Linked DNA regions of Fodinicola acaciae. The main gene of each other region encodes a partner of the protein of the gene in region 2 in a complex. Links are inferred from orthologs where the notes say so. Each region holds a gene or a part of one and is shown on either strand. Other genes may lie near its edges.

Region 1 (8,545 bases), 380 kb from region 2 along the record:
CACCGTGGTCACGACGGCGAAGACCGACGAGGAAGGCCGTGCGCTGCTCAAGCGGCTCGGCTTCCCCTTCAAGGAGAACTGAGCATGGCGAAGAAGGCGCTTGTCGAGAAGGCCGCGCGCAAACCGAAGTTCAAGGTGCGCGGTTACACCCGCTGCCAGCGCTGCGGACGCTCGCGCGCGGTGTTCCGGGCCTTCGGGCTCTGCCGCATCTGCGTACGCGAGATGGCGCACCGTGGCGAGCTTCCCGGCGTGACCAAGTCCTCCTGGTGACCACCTTTACGACCTCCCTTCGCCGCAGGCCCGGTGCGGTAAGCCGCGCGCGGGTACCACGGCGAGAAAGGCACTAAGCCCATGACCATGACAGACCCCATCGCAGACATGCTGACCCGTCTGCGTAACGCGAATTCGGCTTACCACGACACCGTGGACATGCCGTTCTCGAAGCTCAAGTCGCACATCGCCGAGATCCTCCAGCAGGAGGGCTACATCTCCAGCTGGACGGTCCACGAGCCGGCTGAGGGCGAGGTCGGCAAGAAGCTGACCATCGAGCTGAAGTACGGCCCGAACCGGGAGCGCAGCATCGCCGGTGTCCGCCGGGTCTCCAAGCCGGGCCTGCGGGTCTACGCGAAGTCCACCAGCCTGCCGAAGGTGCTCGGCGGCCTTGGCGTGGCGATCATCTCCACGTCCTCCGGCCTGCTCACCGACCGGCAGTGCAACAAACGCGGAGTGGGCGGGGAAGTCCTCGCCTACGTCTGGTAGCCGGGAGGAGCGAAGATGTCACGAATTGGACGGCTGCCCATCCCGGTGCCAACCGGGGTGGACGTCACCATCGACGGCCAGACCGTGAAGGTCAAGGGCCCCAAGGGCGAGCTCAGCCACACGGTGGTCGCGCCGCTGACGGTCGAGCGCGCCGAAGACGGCGCGGTGCAGATCGGCCGGCCCGACGACGAGCCGCGCAACCGCGCGCTGCACGGCCTCTCGCGCACGCTGGTCGCCAACCTGATCACCGGTGTCACGCAGGGATACGCGAAGACGCTGGAGATCGTCGGTACGGGTTACCGCGTCACCGCCAAGGGCCAGGACCTGGAGTTCGCGCTCGGGTTCAGCCACCCGGTGCTGGTGAAGGCGCCGGCCGGGATCACCTTCAAGGTCGAGCGTCCGACGATCTTCTCGGTCGAGGGCATCGACAAGCAGCTGGTCGGCGAGACCGCGGCGAAGATCCGCAAGATCCGTCCGCCAGAGCCGTACAAGGGCAAGGGCGTGCGCTACCAGGGTGAAGCCGTACGCCGCAAGGCTGGAAAGGCTGGTAAGTAATGGGTGCCACTCTGCTGCGCCGCTCGGCTTCGGCCAACGCGTCGCAGGCGCGCCGGATCGGCAAGGCCCGCCGGCATTTCCGGATCCGCAAGAAGGTCGTCGGCACCGAGGCGCGGCCGCGCCTGGTGGTCAACCGGTCGACCCGGCACATCCACGTGCAGCTGATTGACGACCGGGCCGGTCGTACGCTCGCCGCCGCGTCGACGCTGGACGCGTCGATCCGTGGCGCCGACGGCGACAAGAAGTCGCTGGCCAGCAAGGTCGGCGCGTTGCTGGCCGAGCGGGCCAAGGCGCTGGGGATCGAGGCGGTGGTCTTCGACCGCGCCGGCCAGACCTACCAGGGCCGGATCGCCGCGCTGGCCGAAGCGGCCAGGGAAGGCGGCCTGAAGTTCTGATGATTGGCATGACGAGCAGGAACACTGGAGGGAACGCCTGATGCCTGGTCAGCAGCGCCGAGGCGGAGGAGGCGGCGAGCGCCGCGACCGCCGGGACGGCGGCCGGGGCGGGTCCGCTCCGGAGAAGTCGCCGCACATCGAACGGTTGATCACCGTCAACCGGGTCGCCAAGGTCGTCCAGGGCGGCCGCCGGTTCAGCTTCACCGCGCTCATGGTGGTCGGTGACGGCGACGGCAACGTCGGGGTCGGCTACGGCAAGGCCAAGGAGGTGCCCTCGGCGATCGCCAAGGGTGTCGAGGAGGCCAAGAAGAACTTCTTCAAGGTGCCGCGGATCGGCGCCACCATCCCGCACCCGGTGCAGGGTGAGGCGGCGGCCGGTGTCGTACTCCTCAAGCCGGCCAGCCCGGGAACCGGTGTGATCGCCGGCGGTCCGGTGCGTGCCGTGCTGGAGTGCGCCGGCATCCACGACGTGCTGAGCAAGAGCCTCGGCTCGTCGAATCCGATCAACATCGTGCACGCGACCGTACAGGCGCTGCGTGAGCTGAAGCGTCCCGAGGAGATCGCGGCCCGCCGCGGCCTGCCGCTGGAGGACGTGGCTCCGGCCGCCATGCTGCGGGCTCGTGCCGGTTCGGGGGCATGAGATGGCACGCCTGAAGGTCACCCAGATCCGGTCCGGGATCGGCAACAAGCAGAACCAGCGGGACACCCTGCGCTCGCTGGGTCTCAAGCGGATCCACGACGTGGTCGTCAAAGAGGATCGGCCTGAGATCAGGGGCATGGTCAAGACCGTGACCCACCTGGTCCGGGTCGAGGAGGTCGAATAGCCATGGCACTGAAGGTCCACCACCTTCGCCCGGCCCCCGGTTCGCACACCGCGAAGACCCGGGTCGGCCGCGGTGAGGGCTCCAAGGGCAAGACGGCCGGCCGCGGTACGAAGGGCACCAAGGCTCGCTACCAGGTGCGGGCCGGCTTCGAAGGCGGCCAGATGCCGCTGTACATGCGGCTGCCGAAGCTGAAGGGCTTCAAGAACCGGTTCAAGGTCGAATACCAGGTGGTCAACCTGGACCGGCTGGCCGAGCTGTTCCCGCAGGGCGGCGAGGTCGGCGTCGACGAGCTGGTCGCAGCCGGCGCCGTACGCAAGAACAAGCTGGTCAAGGTGCTCGGCACCGGCGACCTCGGCGGCGTGAAGCTGACCGTGAAGGCGCACGCCTTCTCCGCTTCGGCAAAAGAGAAGATCGCCGCCGCCGGCGGCAAGGCCGAAGAGCTCTAGAGTTGTCGAGCGGAGTCACTTTCCCCCGAATCGGTTCCGATTCCGGTGGGATCGTGCCTCCGCTCACAACTGCCTGTTAGGGTCTGCATTCGACGCCTCTGGCCGATGGCCGGAGGCGCCTGACATACCATCAATCGGTTGGCCGGGGCCCGACCCCGGACTTGGAAACCTATATGCGGATCGCCGGCCGGTCCGCGCGCAGGAGGACATGTGCTCGCCGCTTTCGGGAGGGCTTTCCGTACGCCCGACCTGCGCAAGAAGATCCTCTTCACGCTGCTGATCCTGGCAATCTACCGGCTCGGCGCGACGCTGCCGTCTCCCGGCATTTCGTACGCGAACGTGACGAAGTGTATCGACACCGCCTCCGCCAACGGCAAGACCGAAGACGTCTTCACCCTGCTCAACCTGTTCTCCGGCGGAGCGCTGCTGCACCTGACGGTGTTCGCGCTCGGCATCATGCCCTACATCACCGCCAGCATCATCCTGCAGCTGCTCGTCGTGGTCATCCCGCGGCTTGAGCAGCTGAAGAAGGAAGGCCAGGCCGGCCAGGCCAAGATCACCCAGTACACCCGCTATCTGACCATCGGCCTGGCGATCCTGCAGACCACCGGCTACATCGCGCTGGCGCGGTCGGGCCAGCTGTTCGGCGGCGCGCAGAACTGCGACCCCAACACCAACCCGATCATCCCGGTTAGCACCCACATGCCGTACTGGCTGACGCTGACCACCCTGGTCATCACGATGACCGCCGGCACCGCCGTCATCATGTGGCTGGGCGAGCTGATCACCGACAAGGGTGTCGGCAACGGCATGTCGGTGCTGATCTTCACCAACATCGCGGCCCGCATCCCGGCCGAGGGTGGCTCGATCTACCAGAAGGGCATCGTCCCCTTCATCATCGTCTGCATCATCGGCGTCGTGGTCATCACCGCGGTGGTGTTCATCGAGCAGGCGCAACGGCGGGTGCCGGTGCAGTACGCGAAGCGGATGATCGGCCGGCGGATGTACGGCGGCACCTCGACCTACATCCCGCTGAAGGTCAACCAGGCCGGTGTCATCCCGGTGATCTTCGCGTCCTCGCTGCTCTACCTGCCGCAGCTGATCACCCAGCTGGTCGACCCGCAGAACAGCAGCGCGGTCGGCACGTTCATCCAGCGGTGGATCGTGGACCCGAGCAAGTGGTCCTACATCCTGATCTACTTCGCGCTGATCATCTTCTTCACCTACTTCTACGTGGCGATCACCTTCAACCCGACCGACGTCGCCGACAACATGCGCAAGTACGGCGGGTTCGTACCAGGCATCCGGCCCGGCCGGCCGACGGCGGAATACCTGGACTTCATCCTGTCCCGGATCACCCTGCCCGGCTCGCTGTATCTCGGTGTCATCGCGATCCTGCCCAACCTGTTCATCAACCTGGCCGGCGGCGCGCAGAACACCCAGAACTTCCCGTTCGGTGGCACCGCGGTGCTCATCATGGTCGGTGTCGGCCTGGAGACGGTGAAACAGATCGACAGCCAGCTGATGCAGCGGAACTACGAAGGATTCCTCCGGTAGTGCGGCTGGTACTGGTCGGTCCCCCCGGCGCGGGCAAGGGGACACAAGCCGAATTCATCGCCGCTCATCTCTCGGTGCCGAAAATCAGCACCGGGGACATCTTCCGCGCCAACGTGGGCCAGAAGACGCCGCTCGGCGTCGAGGCGAAGAAATACATGGACGCCGGGCTGCTGGTGCCGGACGAGGTGACCATCAAGATGGTCCGCGACCGGCTGGACGAGCCGGACGCCGCCGACGGGTTCCTGCTCGACGGCTTCCCGCGGACGATCCCGCAGGCGGAAAACCTGGACGAGCTGCTGGACAAGGCCGCCACCCCGCTGGACGTCGTGCTGGAGCTGGTCGTCGACGACGACGAGGTCATCCGCCGGCTGAGCGGTCGCCGGCAGTGCCGCGGCTGCGGCCGGATCTGGCACGTCGAGTTCGACCCCACCAAGGTCGAGGGTGTCTGCGACCGGTGCGGCGGCGAGCTCTACCAGCGTGACGACGACAAGCCGGAGACGGTCGCCGAGCGGTTGCGCGTGTATGCCGAGTCGACCGCGCCGCTGGTCGACTACTACGGCGCTCAGGGCAAGCTCGTCGGCATCGACGCGACCGGCCCGGTCGAGGACATCACGCAGCGCGCGATCGACGCGCTCGAGCCGTTCAACAAATGAGGCCGTTCCGCCGGTCCACGATCCAGCTCAAGACGCCCGGTGAGCTCGACGCCATGCGCGCCGCCGGCCTGGTCGTACAACGCGCCCTGGCGGCCGCGACGGCGGCCGTACGCGCCGGTGTGAGCACGGCCGAGCTGGACGCGATCGCGGAGGAGTCCATCAGGTCCGAAGGGGCCGTACCGTCGTTCAAGGGCTATCACGGCTTTCCGGCGTCGATCTGCGCGTCGGTGAACCAACAGGTCGTGCACGGCATCCCGAGGTCGACACAGGTCCTGGCCGACGGCGACCTGATCTCGATCGACTGCGGCGCGATCCTGGACGGCTGGCACGGCGACTCCGCGGTGACCCTGCCGGTCGGCGCGGTCAAGCAGGACTACCTGCGGATGTCGTCGGTGTGCGAGAAGTCGATGTGGGCGGGGATCGCCGCCGCGGTGGTCGGCGGCCGGCTGACCGACATCAGCCACGCCGTGGAGACCGCCGTCGGTGAGTCGTACGGGATCGTGGCCGGCTACGGCGGCCACGGCATCGGCACCGAGATGCACATGGAGCCACACATCCTCAACTTCGGCAAACCAGGCAAGGGGCCGCGGTTGGTGGCCGGCATGGCGCTGGCGATCGAGCCGATGATCACCTACGGGGATCCCGAGGTCAGTGAGCTCTCCGACGGCTGGACCGTGGAGACCGACGACGGGTCCGTGTCGGCGCACTGGGAACACACGATCGCGCTCACCGACTCCGGTCCATGGGTCCTGACCGCCGCCGACGGTGGAGCGTCGGCGCTAGGTGCCGCGGTGAGCGAGAAGGCCCGCTGAGACCTACGCACTCGCTTGATGCGTACTGCGGTCGGGTGTGTGGGTTTCGGGTGTTGGGTCTTCTGGTTGTTGCGTTTGGGGTGGTTGCGCCTGTGCGGCGGGCGACCTCAAGGGGAGGGCGCGGGTTTGTTCGTGGTGGGGTGGGTGCCGCGGTGCGGTTGGGTTTGTGGGGTGGACAGCCGCGTGCTGGGAGCCCGTCATGTCGGCCGATTTCGACTGCCGGGCGCGGCTTGCGGTGGTCGTTTGTCCTAGTTTGATGCCCTGTTAAGCAAGTATTACCTCGGTGGGGCGCCTCAACTGAGTCGCCAGCCACAGGAGTCACATCCGTAACAGCCTCGATGCAAGTAAGGCCTCCTCGCGTGCGCTGGATGCACGTAAGGGGGCCTTGCCACCCTCGCCCAAACCGGCAAGACGGGCATTTAGCGTTACATCAACGTGTTTGGTCACGGCGAGGTGTGCTCTGACCTGACCCAGGTGCGCGCCGGCCGGAGGGCATCGATGCCTAGTTTTTCGGACAGTAGCTGAGGGCTCAACGCACGCATGGTGGCCATGCGAACATGAGGCCATGCCCACGTACGCGTACCGGTGTCGGGAGTGCGACACCCAGTTCGAGCAACAGCGGCCGATGAGCGAGTCGTCGGCGCCGGCCACATGCCCCACCGGTCACGACGACACGGTGAAACTGCTCACGACGGTCGCGCTCACCGGGCGGGCCGGCGGGGGTGCGCCGGCCGGTGGCGGTTGTTGTGGTGGCGCCTGCGGTTGCGGCGGATGAGCGAGGCGATCGACTCGCTGGCCTGGATCCACGTACGCGACCGGCGGCTGCTGTCGGTGCGTACGCGCGGCAAGGACAAGTTCTATCCGCCCGGCGGCAAGCGCGAGCCCGGTGAGAGCGATGTCGCGCCGCGGCCGGGACGTGAGAGCCTGTCGGTAATCGGCGGCACGCGATAGCCGAGCCCAAACACCGCCTGCCGGCACCGGACGAAACCCCACCATAGCGCTGCTATTTGGGGCTCCGTCCGGCACCGGCAGAGCGACGTTTGGATCTCGACTCTCGCGCACCACCGTTTACCAACAGGCTCTGAGATCGCCGAGCTGGACTGGCTGGCGGCCGGCGACGCGGACCGGTGTCCACCAGCCGGGCGGCGTACACTTGACGTGTCGCATTCGGCCGGCAGCGTCGACTGACCGGCGTGCGCCGGGGGCGATTGGAAGACATCGCGCCGTGCGGCGTACACTTCTTGGTTGGCGCTCGACGTCCGCTTACGTGGCCTGTGGCGCTCCAGCGAGACCCAGCCTAACGGCATGTCTCGAACAGGTTCTGGTACGACACGATTGCGGAGGACATGCCGAAGAAGGACGGCGCCATCGAGATCGAGGGTCGGGTGGTCGAGCCGCTGCCGAACGCGATGTTTCGCGTCGAGCTGCAGAACGGTCACAAGGTCCTCGCCCACATCAGCGGCAAGATGCGGCAGAACTACATCCGTATCCTGCCCGAGGACCGGGTTGTCGTGGAGCTCTCTCCGTACGACCTGACGCGTGGCCGCATCGTCTACCGCTACAAGTAGTTCCCTTTCCACTTCAGGTTCCCGCTGGTCACACGGCTGGTGCGGACGTACGAGGAGAAGCGCAGCCGTGAAGGTTCAGCCGAGCGTGAAGAAGATCTGCGACAAGTGCAAGGTGATCCGCCGGCACGGTCGCGTGATGGTGATCTGCAGCAACCTGCGCCACAAGCAGCGCCAGGGCTGATCCGCCACACAACCACACAACGCGTCGCACCTGGCAGCGTCAGGACACCTTCGGTCGGAGGCCGGAGCCCCGCGGACATCCCCGGGGAGCGCGACGTGCCACACCTCCGCGCACTGAAGGAGTACGTCCAGACATGGCACGTATCGTCGGCGTCGACCTCCCCCGCGAGAAGCGGGTCGAGATCGCACTGACCTACATCTACGGCGTGGGTCGCACCCGCTCGCTGGAGACCATCAAGGCCACCGGCATCAACGCGGACACGCGCGTACGTGACCTCTCCGACGAGGAGCTGGTCCGGCTGCGCGATCACATCGAGGCCAACTACAAGGTCGAGGGTGACCTCAAGCGCGAGGTCAACGCCGACATCCGGCGCAAGATCGAGATCGGTTGCTACCAGGGCATCCGGCACCGCCGCGGGCTGCCGGTCCGGGGTCAGCGCACGCACACCAACGCGCGCACCCGCAAGGGACCGAAGAAGACCGTGGCCGGCAAGAAGAAGGCCGGCAAGAAGTAAGTCCCCGCAGACCGATCTGACCTTGGAGTTCTAGACAGATGCCCCCGAAGTCCCGCACCGGCGCCAAGAAGGTCCGGCGTAAGGAAAAGAAGAACGTCGCGCACGGCCACGCGCACATCCGCAGCACGTTCAACAACACGATCGTCTCCATCACCGACCCGACCGGCGCGGTCATCAGCTGGGCCTCGGCCGGCCACGTCGGTTTCAAGGGCTCGCGCAAGTCGACGCCGTTCGCCGCGCAGCTGGCCGCCGAGTCGGCCGCCCGCAAGGCGCAGGAGCAC
Region 2 (9,037 bases):
ACCTGCGCCGTACTCGACAGCACGCCGGCGTCCGGCACGCGCACCTGCTGGACGGGGACGCCGGCGAGTACGCGCACGGTCTTGGCGGCCGCGCCGTTGACCGGCTTGGACGTGGCGTAGAGGTCGATCCGCTGGCCGGCGCGCAGCGAGATGGGCACGTGCTGCGGCGACACGGCGATCGAGACGAGGCTGCCGGCCGGTGAGCCTCCGAGTGCGCCACGCGGCAACAGGTCGCCGGCCGACAGCGGACGCAGGAGCGTCCGGCCGACCGGTGAGGCCGTGGCGGCGAGATAGCCGCCGGCCGACTCGTAGAGCTGCACGCGTACGGTCCGCAGGTCGGCGGCGCTGAGCGTCGTACCCGCCGCCAGATCCGCGCTCACGGCCCACACCTCGACCGACTGGTCGGCCGACGCCATGACACGGGCGCCGACCAGCACCGACACCAGCACCAGCAGCACGCCGACGACGAGCCGCGGATCCAACCACGACGGCCGGCGAAACCGGCTGGCCGGCGGCGACTCGGTCATCCACTCTCCTCGGCAGACACGCAGCGCGACCAGTTGACCGCGTCGTGCCATTTTGCCGTATTTCTCCCCTTCTCGTCACCAGGCAAATCGCCGCGCGTCAGTGCGCGCAAACAGTGGCGAACACTGGCACACTGAGCTTGTCGAAGGCAGTCAGGTGGTGACGCGATGAGTTCGGAACGGTTTCTGCTGCTGTCCGATGTCGCCGACCTGCTCAACATCTCCAGTTCGCAGGCCTACGCACTGGTCCGCAGCGGCGAGCTGGCCGCCATCAAGGTCGGCGGCCGCGGGCAGTGGCGAGTCGAGCGCTCGAAGCTGGAGGAATACATCGAGCGGCAGTACGCCCAGACCGCCGAGTGGGTCCGCGAGAACCCCCTCATCGAACGCGAGGACGCCGAGTCCCCCTGACCTCGTTCGCCATGCTCACCAACGACCACTCCCCGCACGAACTGTCGTACCTGTGTGGGTAAATTTCCCCCTCCCTGTCGGGTGGGGGGTGGGTCTGAGAGGTTGCAAGCAATTCGCAAAAATTTCGCCTCGCTGACCTCATTGGTCACATGAGTCACAGCCTGGCGTCGCGCGATCGATCGCATGGACCCCTTACTTGCGTCTGACGCACGCAAGGGGTCCATGCATGCGCATGACGAGTGCGACAAAAGCGGCATTTAGCGCTACAGGACCGCATGAGTCACCGACCGGCGGATGCACATGTTCACGACCTCGACGTTTTGGCCGTTTACATCGTTGCAAAGCCACCAAAACGTCGAGTTCGCGACCCGAGGCGGCTACCAAGATCAACTTCTAACTCATCTAAGTTTCCACGCGAACCCACCCCCCACCCGATCTGGGTGGGGGCCCAGATTGACATCTGGGTACGACAGTTTCGCGGCGTAGCGGGTAAATGACGGGGTCAAGCGCGGCGGAGCAGGGCCAGGGCGGCCAGTGGGATGGCGCGGATGCCGCGTACGGCGGTGGCGCGGCGGGGTTGGTCGGCGGGATGTTCGGCGAGGTCCAGGAAGTCGGCGCCGACGCGGTCCGGCGTGCCGAAGAGTTGACCGCCGTCGGTCAAGGTGACCGCCACCGGTGAGCGGTCGCGCGTGATGCGGCGCAGGGCCCAGCGGAGTGTCAACCGCGCGGCGACGTGGCCCTCCGAGCCTGGCGTCAGCGAATGCGGCCCGAGACCGGCGACCGAGGTGACCGCGGCTGCCGGCACCAGGACCTCGCGGCGGTACGCGTCGGCCAACAACAACCAGTCGACGCCCGCCTCGCGCAGCACGCCGTCGACACGGCCAGCGCCGCAGACGGTCAACGCGATCGACTGTCCCCACGCGGCACGCAACCGGTCATACAACCGCAGCTCACCGACGCGCGACCGGACGAGATCGGCCAACTCCGCATCAGCGTCGGCCTGCCCCAGCGCGGCCGCCTGAGCCTCCAGGTCGGCGAACAAGCCCTCCCAGCGACTCGCGTCCGATTCGCGCACAGACACACCGTACCTGGCTTTTCCGGCGAACCACTTGACCGAGCGTCATCGATAGCTTACAAATGCAAATGGAAGCAAACGAATGAATCGGGGGGTAAACATGGTCAAGGCATCGATCGGAACAACGGACCAAAGCGGCGTTTCCGCGTCATCACCGCCGAGCACGCGCGTCCAACCTGTGATGGACACGCAACCGTGGGTGGCATGGCCGGGGAGGACCAGATGACTACGAGCAGCGCGGTCGCCGCGCCGCAGGTCTGCCGTCCGGCCAGGCACCGGCGCCGCATCGAGGTGCGCAGAGCGCCGTGCACCGAGCCGCCATATTCTCCGGTCGAGCACCTCGAAGAACGCCACCTGCGCCTGGTCGGACGGCCGGCGCCGCCGATCGAGGCGTACGCCGATCCCCTGCCGTTCGAGACCGACGAGCCGCGGACCACGCCAAAGCAGGATCCGGTCTTCGCGCCGCAACCGACACCGCGACGGCAACTGCCGTGTCCGCGTACGGTCGCCAAGCGGCTGACCCAGGCCATCGTCGAGGTGATGGCCGGCCGCCGGCCGGTCCAGCAGCTGATGCCGGTGACCTCCGAGCGCGTCTACGCCGCGCTGCTGACCCGCCTCGCGGCCACCTCGGCCGCACCGGTGCCGGGACAGCCACGACAGAGTCGCGTGCCAGGACAGGTCAGCACCGTACGGGTCGACGAGCCGGCCGACGGCGTCGCCGAGGCCTGCGCCGTGGTGACGCATCACGGCCGCAGTCGCGCGATCGCACTGCGCCTGGAAGGCTACGACGGCCGCTGGCGCTGCACCTACCTACAGCTCATCTAGTGGCCGCCGAAAGCCGGGATGTCCGGCCGGCAGCGACCTGGCCAGCACCCAGCCGCTGACCACCAGGCACAGCACCACCAGCGGCCAGCTCATCGCCACCCTCGCGACACCGAGCGCGACAACGGCGTTCGCGTAATAGAGGACACCGAAGACGGCGACGCGCAACGCATACTGCAGGACCCAGATCCACGACGCCAGCGAGTACGCGCGCACCAGCGCACGGTCCTTGCGCCACCTGGTCTTCTGGCCGAGGACGAAGCCGATGATCACGCCGAGCAGCGGCCAGCGCAGCACGATGCTGATGATCCAGACGAGCGCGCTCGCCGCGTTGGATGCCAGCTGCAGCAGGAAAAAGTCGGCCGCACGGCCGGTGTAGAGCGCGATAAGCGCGGCGACGCAGACGCCGAGCAGGCCGATCAGCACGGCGCGCGGGCGCTTGCCGCGAGCCAGCCGGAAGACCGCGACGGCGACGCCGACGGCGATCGCCACGATCGCGCCGACCCACACCGAGCGGCCACCGGCGAGCCAGCCGACGACGAACGCGACGACCGGCAGTGTCGCGTCGATCGACGCCGTACGACCTCCGAGGAGCGACACCAGCGACTCGTTGTCCCGCTCCGTACCCGTAGCCACCAACTAAGCCTGCCCTAACCGGCGCCCGCGCGTACGCCGGGCCCCTGGTGATGATGGCCACTGGCGCCGTTTGCTCTGGTGACGCGCACAATGGCTGGCATGGACACGGTGCTGGTCGTGGACGACGAGGTGCAGCTGCGCCGCGCGCTGCGGGTCAACCTGAAGGCCCGCGGCTACGAGGTGCAGGTCGCCGAGGACGGCCGCACCGCGCTCGACCTGGCCGCGAAGCGGCAGCCGGACCTGGTGATCGTCGACCTCGGCCTGCCGGACATCGACGGCGTCGACGTCGTACGCGGCCTGCGCGGCTGGACGACGGTGCCGATCATCGTGCTCTCGGCGCGCACCGAGCAGGCCGAGAAGGTGTCCGCGCTGGACGCCGGCGCCGACGACTACGTCACCAAGCCCTTCGGCATGGACGAGCTGCTGGCGCGAATGCGAGCCGCACTACGCCGCGGCGCGGCCGGCGAGGAAACCCCAGTCATCACCACGCCGCATTTCACCATCGATCTGGCCGCGAAACGCGTGACGACCGCGGCCGGCGAGGTGCGGCTGACCCCGACCGAGTGGCACATCCTCACGACTTTGGTGCGCCACCGGGGAAAACTCGTCGGCCAGCGGCAGCTTCTGCGCGAGGTCTGGGGTCCCCAGTACGGCACCGAGACCAACTACCTGCGCGTCTATCTGGCCCAGCTGCGCCGAAAACTCGAGCCCGACCACACGCATCCGCGCTATTTCGTCACCGAGCCGGGCCTCGGCTATCGCTTCGAGAGCTGATGGCCGCATGGCCACCATGCGTGCACTGGACGCACGCATGGTGGCCATGCGGACAACGGTCGCGTACGGTCAGCTGGCCTCGGTCGCGCCGTGGCAGCGCTTGTATTTCTTGCCGGAGCCACAAGGACAGGGGGCGTTGCGCGGCGTCTGCTTGCCGGTGACCTTCTGGCCGGGAGCGACCTGCTTGCCCCCGGACGCGACCGTCGACCGCGGCCCGCTGCGGCGTGCGCCGGCCGCCGGCTCGTCCTGGATGACCGGCATGATCTGCGTCGGCGCCTCGGAGTCCAGCGTCGGCGCGGAGTATTCCAGCCGCTGCGGCGTCCGCGGCGCGGCGATGTTCTTCAGCGCCTCGATCCGGCCGGCCTCGCTGCGGTCCTCGGCCTCCGCCTCGTCCTGCTGCACCTGGACCTCGACGTTGAACAGGAAGCCGACCGCGTCCTCCTTGATCCCGTCCATCATGGTCGCGAACATGTCGAAGGCCTCGCGCTGGTATTCCACCAGCGGGTCGCGCTGCGCGTACGCCCGCAGGCCGATGCCTTCCTGCAGGTAGTCCATCTCGTACAGGTGCTCGCGCCACTTGCGGTCGAAGACCGACAGCAGCACCTGGCGCTCCAGCTCACGCATCGGCTCCTCGCCGATCTGCGCCTCGCGCCGGTCGTACGCGGCCTGCGCGTCCTCGCGGATGCGCGCGGTCAGGAACTCGGCGTCCAGCGCCTCCGGACCGCCGGCCTCCTCCTCCAGCTGCTCAAGCGTGACCGACATCGGATAGAGCTGCTTCAGCGCGGTGAGCAGCGCGTCCATGTCCCAGTCCTCGGCATAGCCCTCGCTGGTGGCGCCGACGATGTACGCCTCGATGACGTCGTCGATCATGCCGCGGATCTGCTCGTGCAGGTCTTCGCCGTCGAGCACCTTCTTACGCTCGGCGTAGACGACCTTGCGCTGCTTGTTGAGCACCTCGTCGTACTTCAGGACGTTCTTGCGGATTTCCGCGTTCTGCTGCTCGATCTGCGTCTGCGCGGACAGGATCTGCCGGGTGACCAGCTTGGACTCGATCGGCACGTCCTCGGGGATGTTGAACCGCTCCATGATCGCCTCGACCGCGTTGGCGTTGAAGCGCTGCATCAGGTCGTCGCCGAGCGACAGATAGAACCGCGACTCGCCGGGATCGCCCTGCCGGCCGGACCGGCCGCGCAGCTGGTTGTCGATCCGCCGCGACTCGTGCCGCTCGGTGCCCAACACGTACAGGCCGCCGGCCTCGAGCACCTCCTCGGCCTCCAGCGTGACCTCCTTCTTGGCCCGCCGGAGCGCCTTCTCCCACGCCTCGTCGTAGTTGTCCGAGTCGCGGTCGATGCCGCGGTTGCGCAGCTCGGCGTCGGCCAGCGCCTCGGCGTTGCCGCCGAGCAGGATGTCGGTGCCACGACCGGCCATGTTGGTCGCCACGGTGACCGCGCCGAGCCGGCCGGCCTGCGCGACGATCGACGCCTCACGCAGGTGGTTTTTCGCGTTCAGCACCTCGTGCGGCACGCCGCGGCGCAGCAGCAGCTTGGACAGCAGCTCGGACTTCTCCACGCTGACCGTGCCGACCAGGATCGGCTGGCCCTGCTCGTGCCGCTCGACGATGTCCTCGACGACCGCGTTGAACTTGGCCATCTCGGTCTTGTAGATGACGTCCGGGTTGTCCTTGCGCTGCATCGGCTTGTGCGTCGGGATCGGTACGACGTCGACCTTGTAGACCTTGTTGAACTCGGCCGCCTCGGTCATCGCCGTGCCGGTCATGCCGGACAGCTTGGCGTACATCCGGAAGTAGTTCTGCAGCGTGATGGTGGCGAGCGTCTGGTTCTCGTCCTTGATCGCCACGCCTTCCTTGGCCTCGATGGCCTGGTGCATGCCCTCGTTGTAGCGGCGGCCGGCGAGGATGCGGCCGGTGTGTTCGTCGACGATCAGCACCTCGCCGTCGATGATCACGTAGTCGCGGTCGCGCTTGTAGAGCTCCTTGGCCTTCAGCGCGTTGTTGAGATAGCCGACCAGCGGCGTCAGGTCCTCCTGATAGAGGTTCTCGATGCCGAGCTGGTCCTCCACCTTGGCGATGCCGGACTCGTGGATGCCGACCGACCGCTTCTTCTCGTCCACCGAGTAGTCGCCGGTCTCCACCGTCTTCTTGACGTTGTCGGCGGCCTCGCCGCGCTGCAGCTTGGGCACGATCCTGGCGAACTCGGTGTACCACTTGCCGGACTGCTCGGCCGGGCCGGAGATGATCAGCGGCGTACGGGCCTCGTCGATCAGGATCGAGTCGACCTCGTCCACGATGCAGAAGTTGTGGCCGCGCTGCACCAGCTCGTCGCCCGACCAGGCCATGTTGTCGCGTAGGTAGTCGAAGCCGAACTCGTTGTTGGTGCCGTAGGTGATGTCGCAGTTGTACGCCGCGCGGCGCTCGTCCGGCGTCATCTGTGCCAGGATCACGCCGACCGACAGGCCGAGGAAGCGGTGCACCTGTCCCATCCACTCGGCGTCACGGGCGGCCAGATAGTCGTTGACCGTGACGACGTGCACGCCCTTGCCGGACAGAGCGTTGAGATAGGCCGGCAGCGTGGCGACCAGCGTCTTGCCCTCACCGGTGCGCATCTCGGCGATGTTGCCGTAGTGCAGCGCGGCCCCACCCATCAGCTGCACGTCATAGTGCCGCTGGCCGAGCACCCGCTTGGCCGCCTCGCGTACCGTCGCGAAGGCCTCCGGCAGCAGGTCGTCCAGGCACTTCTCGCGTTCCTTGTCGGTCTCGCACTCCGCGTACCGCTCGCGGTATTCGTCGGTCTTCTCCGCCAACTCCTTGTCGGTGAGATCGACGAACTCGTCCTCGATGGCGTTGATGGTGTCGGCCAGGGCTTTGAGCCGGCGGACGATGCGGCCTTCGCCGACGCGGAGGATTCTCTCAAGGATTGGCACGGGTTGCTCAGCTCTCACATCGTGGACAGCACTCAGCACCCCCGACAGAGGGTGCGCTCGGGTCCCATCGTATGCCGAAGGCGGCGCGTGGCTACGGCCGATGGACAACCTACTGACAATTCGGCCCCAACTCGGACCGGACGGGAACTCGCACGACAAGCCCGACGTTGGGGTGCAGGATGCGTCAGGTGGAGGACGTACGTATCGAAACCGACGGCCTGATCCTGCGAGCACCGACCGAAGCCGACATCCCGGACATCGTCGGCGGCTGCTCCGACCCGTCGACGCAGCTGTGGCTGCCGGGACTGCCGTCGCCCTACGACGAGGCCGCCGCACGTGACTTCGTCACCAGGATGGCGCCGGAGCTGTGGCAGCGCGGTGGCCGGACGTGGTCGGTGCTGGACGCGGCGACCGGCCGGCTGCTCGGCAACGTCGGGCTGCCGCGCTGGGAGGCGATGAACGGCGTCGCCGAGGTCGGCTACTGGGTCGCACCGTGGGCCCGCCGGCAGCGGGTCGCAAGCCGAGCGGCCGCGGCGGCGGCGCGCTATGCCTTCGAGCAGGGAGCGGGACGGGTCGAGCTGCTGACCGACTGCCTGAACACCGCCAGCCAGCGGACCGCGATCGCGGCCGGCTTCACGTACGAGGCGACCCAGGTCTCCGGCGGCCGGCGGCGCGACGGCAGCCGCGGCGACATGTTCGTCTGGCGGCGGCTGCCGGACGACCCGGCCGGGCCGTCGCCGCGTACCTTCCCCGACCTGCCCGGCGGCCGCCTGACCGACGGCGTGGTCGCTCTGCGGACGTCCGTCGAGGACGATCTGCAGGTGCTGGTGGAATGCTTCCAGGACAAGGAAACCCGGCGCTGGGAGACCAACGAGAGGACCCGCTCGGTGGACTTCGTCCGCAACCGTGTCCGGCGGACCCAGGCCGACCTGCTGACCGGCCGGCAGGCGCAGTTCACCGTGGTGGACGTCGAGTCCGGGCAGCCGTGCGGCGACTGTACGGTCCGGTTGCAGTCGGCCGTGCTGGGGATCGCCGGTCTCGGCTACATGATCCACCCGGCCTACCGCGGCCGCGGCCTGGCCACGCGCGCGGCGCGGCTGGCCGCCGACTGGGCCCTGTCGCTGCCGGCGGTCAGCCGCGTCGAGGTGAGCGCGGTGGTCGGCAACGCGGCCAGCCTGCGGGTCATCGAGAAAGCCGGCTTCCGCTACGAGGGCGTGCTGCGCGGCTATCTGCCGAACCCAGACGGCCCTCGCTGGGACGTTGGCCAGAGCGCGCGCGTACGCGACTGACCGGTCGCGACGAGGCGCCGACCGGGCTGGACCGGCGCCTCGTCACGTTACATTCGGATTCCGATTGCGTCGTCGGATGCGCGCTGACCTGCGCGTACGTCCGGCGCGGCTACATCCGGCCGGCGGGTGCGTAGGCGGCCTGCTCGACCAGGCGGATCACGCCGTAGTCGTAGCCCTTCCGCCGGTAGACCACGCTCGGCTGGCCGGAATCCTTGTCGTGGAAGAGAAAGAAGTCGTGGCCGACCAGCTCCATCTCGAAGAGAGCCTGGTCGATCGTCATCGGCTCGGCGCTGTGCTCCTTCTCCCGCACGATCTGGCCGGGGCCGTCCGGCTGTTCCAGGTCGTCGTCGGTGACGTCGATGACGCCGACGCCGCCGGATCCGTTGGCGGAGGGTACGAAACCGGCCGCGGCGTACGCGCTCGCGTCCGGGCCGACCGTCGGCTGGCCGACCGGCAGCAGCTCGCGCGCGCCGGCGGTCGCCTCGGCGACCGAGACCGGACAGCGGCGGCCGCGGTGCACGCGGCGGCGGTCGGCGGACCGGCGCAGCCGTCCCTCCAGCTTGCCGATC

What was found.
Region 1: the proteins of secA (region 2) and secY are in contact, whole or in part, in a crystal structure (PDB 3DIN), measured with the Thermotoga maritima proteins. The link is inferred for Fodinicola acaciae from one-to-one orthologs. Residues at the interface, in WP_004082002.1 of Thermotoga maritima: Glu261, Ala262, Arg263, Lys300, Ala301, Arg302, Thr303, Ile304, Ile305, Leu323, Tyr324, Asp325, Pro326, Val329, Ser330, Tyr333, Ile336, Lys340, Phe345, Val349, Glu363, Phe364, Tyr374, Ser375, Gly376, Gly377, Glu393, Ile395, Thr482, Ser483; in WP_004081795.1 of Thermotoga maritima: Glu108, Gly109, Glu110, Glu111, Ala236, Glu237, Arg238, Arg239, Ile240, Thr241, Ile242, Gln243, Tyr244, Ala245, Arg246, Arg247, Val248, Thr249, Gly250, Arg251, Arg252, Val253, Tyr254, Gly256, Ala257, Ser258, Thr259, Tyr260, Leu261, Pro262.

The regions. Positions count from the first base shown.
Region 1 is NZ_WOTN01000002.1:538,235-546,779, forward strand. The notes cover bases 2,471-5,362. They hold secY (preprotein translocase subunit SecY), read left to right. Parts: upstream 2,471-3,189; coding sequence 3,190-4,536; downstream 4,537-5,362. Other genes in these bases: rpmD (50S ribosomal protein L30), read left to right, coding at 2,471-2,533; rplO (50S ribosomal protein L15), read left to right, coding at 2,536-2,979; GNX95_RS17900 (adenylate kinase), read left to right, coding at 4,536-5,189; map (type I methionyl aminopeptidase), read left to right, coding at 5,186-5,362. Outside these bases: rplE (50S ribosomal protein L5), read left to right, coding at 1-82; GNX95_RS17860 (type Z 30S ribosomal protein S14), read left to right, coding at 85-270; rpsH (30S ribosomal protein S8), read left to right, coding at 352-759; rplF (50S ribosomal protein L6), read left to right, coding at 775-1,314; rplR (50S ribosomal protein L18), read left to right, coding at 1,314-1,709; rpsE (30S ribosomal protein S5), read left to right, coding at 1,750-2,349; more of rpmD, read left to right, coding at 2,351-2,470; more of map, read left to right, coding at 5,363-6,001; GNX95_RS17910 (FmdB family zinc ribbon protein), read left to right, coding at 6,567-6,776; GNX95_RS42550 (NUDIX hydrolase), read left to right, coding at 6,773-6,952; infA (translation initiation factor IF-1), read left to right, coding at 7,348-7,569; rpmJ (50S ribosomal protein L36), read left to right, coding at 7,637-7,750; rpsM (30S ribosomal protein S13), read left to right, coding at 7,884-8,264; rpsK (30S ribosomal protein S11), read left to right, coding at 8,303-8,545. UniProt on the Escherichia coli protein: The central subunit of the protein translocation channel SecYEG. Consists of two halves formed by TMs 1-5 and 6-10.
Region 2 is NZ_WOTN01000002.1:919,827-928,863, reverse strand. What follows is about bases 4,109-7,492. They hold secA (preprotein translocase subunit SecA), read right to left. Parts: upstream 7,174-7,492; coding sequence 4,309-7,173; downstream 4,109-4,308. Other genes in these bases: GNX95_RS19690 (GNAT family N-acetyltransferase), read left to right, coding at 7,368-7,492; GNX95_RS19700 (response regulator), read left to right, coding at 4,109-4,239. Also shown: GNX95_RS19725 (SAF domain-containing protein), read right to left, coding at 1-527; GNX95_RS19720 (helix-turn-helix domain-containing protein), read left to right, coding at 693-932; GNX95_RS19715 (hypothetical protein), read right to left, coding at 1,435-2,007; GNX95_RS19710 (Rv3235 family protein), read left to right, coding at 2,230-2,832; GNX95_RS19705 (DUF3159 domain-containing protein), read right to left, coding at 2,818-3,465; more of GNX95_RS19700, read left to right, coding at 3,565-4,108; more of GNX95_RS19690, read left to right, coding at 7,493-8,468; hpf (ribosome hibernation-promoting factor, HPF/YfiA family), read right to left, coding at 8,578-9,037. UniProt on the Escherichia coli protein: Required for protein export, interacts with the SecYEG preprotein conducting channel.